3 regions of the Paenibacillus sp. P3E genome follow, and region 1 is predicted to be linked to each of the others. Evidence: predicted binding sites of a transcription regulator. Region 1 holds the regulator's gene; each other region holds the start of a gene.
The links. The regulator Rex, encoded in region 1, represses fermentation and respiration genes when NADH is low (regulators of the CRP and FNR family bind a similar motif). The targets are predictions, from matches to a motif close to TTGTGAAATATTTCACAA.

Region 1 (2,275 bases):
CTGCCAGGATTATGGGATACCCCTACGTTGTAACGTGCTAGAATCTCTATTTCTTCATCATTCAAATGAACCCCGTGAGCCACGAGGGCCGGCCGCGTGAACATCCCCAGCTTCTCCAGATGCGCTACCGGACGCAGGCCGTAATCTGCAGCATTCTGTTCGACCTCCCGCCGGGTTTCGGACATGTGTGTATGCATAGGCAGGTTCAAATCATGGGCAGCCTGTACAAATTTCACGAAAAATTCAGGAGGACAGGTGTAAGGGGCATGCGGGGAAATCATCGTCGTGATCCTTCCATCCGCCTTTCCATGCCAATTTCGCGCAAAGGCTATCGCCTCCGCCAGCTTATGGTTCTGCACATCCTCAGGACAGAGGCCGATAACCCCGCGCATAAGCACGGCACGCATTCCCGACTGCTCTGAAACCTCAGCAACCCTGTCCATATGGTCATACATATCCAGGAAGGTGGTTGTGCCTCCCTTCAGCATTTCCAGTACAGACAAAGAGGTTCCCCAGTAGACATCGTCACTAGTGAATTTTTCTTCCATGGGCCACATCTTCTCCTGCAGCCAGTTCTGAAGAACCATGTCATCCCCATATCCGCGGAGCAGAGACATGGCGGTGTGGCCATGGGTGTTGACCAGACCCGGCATGAACAACAGACGGCTGCCGTCAACGGTCTGTGTCCCTTCTTCAATAACAGGTTTGACTTCTCCTATGTATGTGATGAGATCATTTTCTATAGTCATATAGCCGCTTAGAACCGGACTTTCCGTACCCGGCACCAGAAATCGCCCATTTACAATTACTGTCTTATTGCTGTTCATCTTCCACTTCGTCCTTTCCATCGTGCAAATAATAGGCCAGACTCTGCAAATCGGTAGTAAAATCAGCGGCGTGAATCCGGATGTTGGATGGCGTCTTCAAGATTACGGGTGCAAAATTAAGGATCGCCTCAATGCCTGAATCTACCAGAATATCTGCAACATTCTGTGCTTCACTATCCGGTACAGTGATAATACCGATGCGGATGCCCTGTTCGCGGATCGTGCTTCCCAGCTCTTCCATGGGCTGGACAATGAGTGAGTTGATTTTCTGCCCGACCTTGGGAGCATAGGAATCAAAAACAGCAGTGATTTTCATCGTGTCCTTCAAGTAAGCATTGTAATTTGAGAGAGCGTGGCCGAGATTACCTGCACCCACCAATGCCACGTTGATTTGCTGGTCAAGCTTCAAGATATGGCGGATTTTCTCAATCAGGTATGACACATCATAGCCAATACCCTTTCTGCCGAAATCCCCGAAATAGGCCAAATCCTTGCGGATTTGCGCCGGATTCAGATCCAGCTTTTGTCCCAGCTCCTGGGAAGATACGGTGGAGATTTCACGCTTCAGGAGATCATTCAGGAAGCGCAGGTACACTGGAAGTCTGCGTACCACGGCCTCCGATATTTTATCCGATTTCATATTTTCTCCTCCTAAAAGTTTTGTGAGCAATGCATCATAGTATTACTTCGTACAAAACTCACTTCGTAAGCATATGCCAAGTTTTGTGAGCATAAGTACAATCCATTCCCTGGTATCTCAGCACGAACCGGATACCAGGAGAACAGAGCTTCGTTGTTCCTTGACTATATTTGAAATGATTGCAGGTTAAGATACGCTGCCGTCTTCAAGCCATTCCGCAATTCGCGGAACCATCTGATCCGTCAGCATATGCTCCATTTTGGGTCCAGGCAGCGAGTAGAGGAAATACTTTCCGTAATAAGATTCGATAACCCTGGTATCATATACTATAACAATACCCCGGTCCTGGGCAGTACGCACCAGCCGGCCGAAACCCTGTTTGAAGCGGATAACCGCCTGGGGAACCGACAGCTTCATAAACGGGTTCTTTTTCTGTGCCTGAAGCAGCTCTGCCTTAGCCTCCGCAAGCGGATGGTTCGGTGGTTGAAAAGGCAGTCTGACAATGGCCAGACAGGTCAAAGCCTCGCCGGGAATATCCACACCTTCCCAGAAGCTGCTTGTTCCGAGCAATACAGAGGCGGAGCTGTCCTGAAAACGCCGGATCAGCTTACTCCGGCTGCCGCCTTCCACTCCCTGCCCCAGTACCGTAATGTCCTCGGAGACAAGCGCCTCCTTTAGAGGATCATAGACTTGGCGCAGCATTTTATAGGAAGTGAAGAGCACAAGCATCCGGCCCCGTGTAGCCACAGCAGCCTCCGCCAATGAATGCACCAGCTTATCGACAAAACGGGCATCGCCCACACTGCCT
Region 2 (2,275 bases), on a different contig from region 1:
TTCAGCGGACAGCGGATATTTGGTGCCTACGCCTTCAAGCTCAGCTACCAGAATCTTCGTGCCTGCAGGAACTTGAATTCCGCACATTTCAGCAATTTTCACTGCGGATTGACCTACAATTGCAGGGTTTACTGCGCATTTTTCTACGTTCATTGCGCCGCTTGTCAGCTTGGCAGCTTCTTCTTTATTTACAAAGTAGCAACCGTTAGCGATCATTTTCTTCTTCACTTGGTCAAAGATTGCTTCTTCAATGATAACTGCTTGTTCGGAAGCGCAGATCATACCATTGTCGAATGTTTTGGAAAGGATAAGGTCGGTTACTGCCTGATCGATATCAGCACTCTTTTCAATGAAGGCAGGCACGTTACCAGGACCTACGCCAAGAGCCGGTTTACCGCAGCTGTAAGCTGCTTTTACCATTGCTGAACCGCCTGTTGCCAGGATCAGTGCAACGTCCGGATTGTTCATCAGTGCGTTTGTTTTGTCCATCGTAGGAAGCTCAATCCACTGAATGCAGTTCTCAGGAGCACCAGCTTTTACAGCTGCGTCATGGAGAATTTTGGCTGCTGCGGCGCTACACTCTTGCGCAGATGGATGGAAACCGAATATAATAGGGTTACGTGTCTTAGCGGCGATCAATGCTTTAAACATCGTAGTGGATGTTGGGTTGGTTACCGGTGTGATCCCCATAACGATCCCGACTGGTTCAGCAATCTTCTGGAAACTTTCGTATTGATTGTCTTCTACTACACCTACTGTTTTGTCATACTTAATGCCGTGCCAGATATATTCTGTTGCGAAGATGTTCTTCGTGATTTTGTCTTCATATACGCCGCGGCCTGTTTCTTCTACAGCCAGCTTTGCCAAGTACATATGCTTGTCGAGTCCTGCCAACGCCATTGCATGAACGATTGTGTTAACCTGCTCTTGATCCAGCTCCATGTAAGCTTCTTGAGCTTTCTTTGCTTTATCCACCAAAGTCTGAATATACTCTTCAGCGGTGGTTTGTTTCACTTGGGCGGCGACTTCGTTCTTAACTGCCATCTCCCTCGTCCTCCTGTCAATTTTTAGGTTGTTTTTCTCTACACACTTATCTTATCACATTCTGCCACGGGTTGTATAGTGAAATCTTTCACAAAGTATAAAGTTTTTTTTGATTTGTTTTCAAAGCGCTTTCATTCGATCATATTCCGGAATATATCCCATTTTATGTTTAAATACCGCTTAATTTTTGTCGTTTATGAGAACGTGAATTTTTTCACTTGACATGCTTCACTATAAAAAACTTTTCTGATACTTTGCCTCTATTAGAATAACAAAAAAGACCAGGAAGTCTCCCGGCCTTTTAGTGACAGTACTATTTACATATATCCCCTTATCCCCCCTGCGCTACTCTACCTTAATCGTATCAAAGAATTTCTCCTGTACGGTCTTGGCTGCAGCGTCAAGCTGGGTTTTGGAATCTGTGCCTTTTTTGGAGAAGAGCTCCTGGATCACATTGGACATGGTTGCATAATAGTCCTGCGTATTATATTGCGCTTCAGGCTTTCCATCCAGCAATACCATAATATCCGGGTTATATTGATAGACAATATCGTACTTGTCATAGACTGCTTTGGTTTTTTTGCCAAATTCAGAATCAGCGGCATAGTAGTCCAGAAGCGGCGGGATAAAGTATTTGCCGTCAGCTTTGCGTTGTTGCAGAATGGCATCCAGTGCCTCAAGACCTTTGTCAGAGAAGTAATCGAAAGTAATGTAGCGGAAAGCCATCTCCTGCTCATCTTTGGTAGCGTTCGGGTTGATGACCAGATAGTCGCCGCCGAGCACGCCCGTATGCTTGCCGCCCTTTTCCGCAGCAGGCATTGGATAAGTAAGCACATCCTCCGGTTTCAACCCTCCCTGGTTCAGGGCTTGCTCAATCACACCGTCCGAACCGGCCATAACCATCGCTGTGCGTCCCTGCTGAAATGCGCCAACAGCGTCACCCCAGCCCAGTGCCCAGTCCTGAGGAATAGCGTTTGCTTCCCATCTCAGCTTCTTATAGAAGTCCAGCGCCTTCACACCTGCATCAGAGTTAAAGGTAGCCACAACCTTGCCACCGTCAATCTTCTGGATTTCTCCGCCGGCTTCGAACAGGAAGTTGGTCCAGTTCCAGCCTGCTTCATTGCCTTTGCCCATTGGAGCAATACCAGAGATGCCTTTTTTAGGGTCAGCCACTCCTTTGGCGGTATTCAGCATGTCATCCCAGGTCCAGTCCATGGCCGGAACAGCCACG
Region 3 (2,275 bases), on a different contig from region 1:
ACCATATGCTTTTTCATATTCAGCCTGCAGCGTATTCATCCCTTTAACAGATCCCGAAAACTTACTGTAAGAGAGAAAGCTCAGCATATATGGAATTTTCACTTCATGAGAGCTTATTTTATTCTCTGGATCAATCGTCGCAAAAACTGTCCATGCAGCAGGGTCTCCACTGTCATCCCACAGTCCTTCGGAAGCAGCCATCTTCATCGGTTGAGTCCCAACCAGATATTGCGCCTGGGCATGACCCGCAATGGCTACACCGAACGATGAAATGATACCGACAATCGCAGCAATCTCAAATGATTTGCGGAAGAAGGAAACATCCTGCTTCTTCAGCAATTTATATGCGCTAATTCCCGTGACCAGGAAGGCGCCTGTAGCGTATGCGGCGAGAACTGTATGCGGGAACTCGACCAGTAATTGTCCATTGGTAATCAATGCCCATATATCATTCATTTCAGCCCGTCCATTATTGATAGCAAAACCTACCGGATGCTGCATGAACGAGTTGGCCAGTAGAATCCAGAAAGCCGACAGCATGGTGCCGAGCGCTACCAGCCAGATCGAGACCAGGTGGACACGTTTGGATACCTTATCCCAGCCGAAAATCCAAATTCCAATAAACGTAGATTCCAGAAAGAAAGCAAGCAGCGCTTCAATCGCTAGTGGAGCTCCAAATACATCCCCGACAAAACGCGAGTAGTCAGACCAGTTCATACCGAACTGAAATTCCTGCAGAATCCCTGTTACAACGCCCACAGCGAAGTTAATCAGGAAAAGCTTTCCCCAGAACTGCGCCATTCTTTTGTACTCATCATTGCCTTTTCTGACATACATCGTCTCCATGATTGCAATCAAGAGCGCGAGTCCAATTGATACTGGTACAAAGAAATAATGAAAAATTGTCGTCGACGCAAATTGTAATCGCGACAGCATCACTGTATCCATATTTCTCCCCTTCCTTCTCCCATTCGATATGTCTATTTTGTCAAAAATTCAAAGGGTTAAGTGTGATATTTATCACATTATACACCCTATTCAGGCTTAAAATTCAATAAATTTGTGACAAATATCACAATATTGCGTCCTGAAAGCAAAAAAAATAAGACGGTTTCACCGTCTTGAATGTGTTTATTATTCTATAGAAGCTTGACTCATAAAGGCATTGGTTAGGTAATGGAAATACCCTTCTTCAGCGATTTCAAATCGCCATTGGAATTGAGCAGCAGTGGCAGCATCTTCATACTGCGCTCCATCGGGGAGTGACAGAGACGGCAAGAAGGCGCATGTTCAAATGCGAAATTATCCCTCATCCATCCATTACATCCATCGTTGGTACAGGCCCAAATTGCGGTATTTTCTTCCGGTACTTCCTCCAAAGGCTTCTTCCGGTAGTTCATTGCCGTTCCTCCCTTCCTTTATGTCACAAGTTGAGAATCCAGACAAGTAGAAACGACATTGCCGCCCTTGATGTTAAGGACGGCAACCGTTTCACGAGAAATATAAGGGACCGATATTGCATGAAGCATATAATTCCTTATATTTGAAAAAAAGACCGTCCCAACTTTCACAAGCGGGGACGGTACCTTCTATTATTACAGTTTTACAACGTTTTCGGCTTGTGGTCCGCGGTTGCCTTGAACAACGTTGAATTCAACGCGTTGGCCTTCGTCCAAAGTTTTGAAGCCGTCGCCAGTGATTGCGCTGAAGTGAACGAATACGTCGCTTCCGCCTTCAACTTCGATGAAACCGAATCCTTTTTCTGCGTTGAACCATTTAACTGTACCTGTTTGCATGTGTGTTACCTCCACAAATTTAAATTAATATGTTCTTTTTATCTTCAAACAAAGAAAAAATTCACACATTGAGAAAGGTTGTAATCCATTTGACAGCCCTTTTCAATACGAGAATTAGGTATCAATTGTATGATTAATTTCATGTTACCACACCTCAATAACAAAGGCAAGCTGTCCCATCCGAATTTCTCCGTTTTTTCACTATTTAGGTTAACCTTCCAATGTAAGGGCTGCCAGTCGGCCGAAATTGTACAATCTTGATTCCAGTACTATCTTTTACCCCATTTTCACAACTTAGAAACGGCTGCCGCTCATAAATTATAAATCATTTATAGGGCGGCGCCGCTCCCTCATGTGACTGCCTCTATATTATATACTGCCCAAAAGACTTTTATTCCTCTGGCTTCTCCAGAAGTTTTACTGTAACCTGCTTCAGGGCCCCATTGCGGTAAAAGGTGATTTTAAGATCATCACCGATC

Region 2: adhE (bifunctional acetaldehyde-CoA/alcohol dehydrogenase) is a predicted target of Rex. The motif match lies at 1,121-1,138, and genes of this name have one in related genera.
Region 3: A3842_RS05655 (cytochrome ubiquinol oxidase subunit I) is a predicted target of Rex. The motif match lies at 1,061-1,078, and genes of this name have one in related genera.

Annotation. Positions count from the first base shown of each region.
Region 1 covers NZ_LVWH01000114.1:31,046-33,320, reverse strand. The annotation lists gene A3842_RS10365 (amidohydrolase) at 1-827, opposite strand, end outside; gene A3842_RS10360 (redox-sensing transcriptional repressor Rex) at 814-1,467, opposite strand; gene dinG (ATP-dependent DNA helicase DinG) at 1,654-2,275, opposite strand, start outside.
Region 2 covers NZ_LVWH01000081.1:18,441-20,715, reverse strand. The annotation lists gene adhE (bifunctional acetaldehyde-CoA/alcohol dehydrogenase) at 1-1,044, opposite strand, end outside; gene A3842_RS08390 (ABC transporter substrate-binding protein) at 1,390-2,275, opposite strand, start outside.
Region 3 covers NZ_LVWH01000037.1:52,138-54,412, reverse strand. The annotation lists gene A3842_RS05655 (cytochrome ubiquinol oxidase subunit I) at 1-948, opposite strand, end outside; gene A3842_RS05650 (cold-shock protein) at 1,170-1,400, opposite strand; gene A3842_RS05645 (cold-shock protein) at 1,596-1,796, opposite strand; gene A3842_RS05640 (S1C family serine protease) at 2,188-2,275, opposite strand, start outside.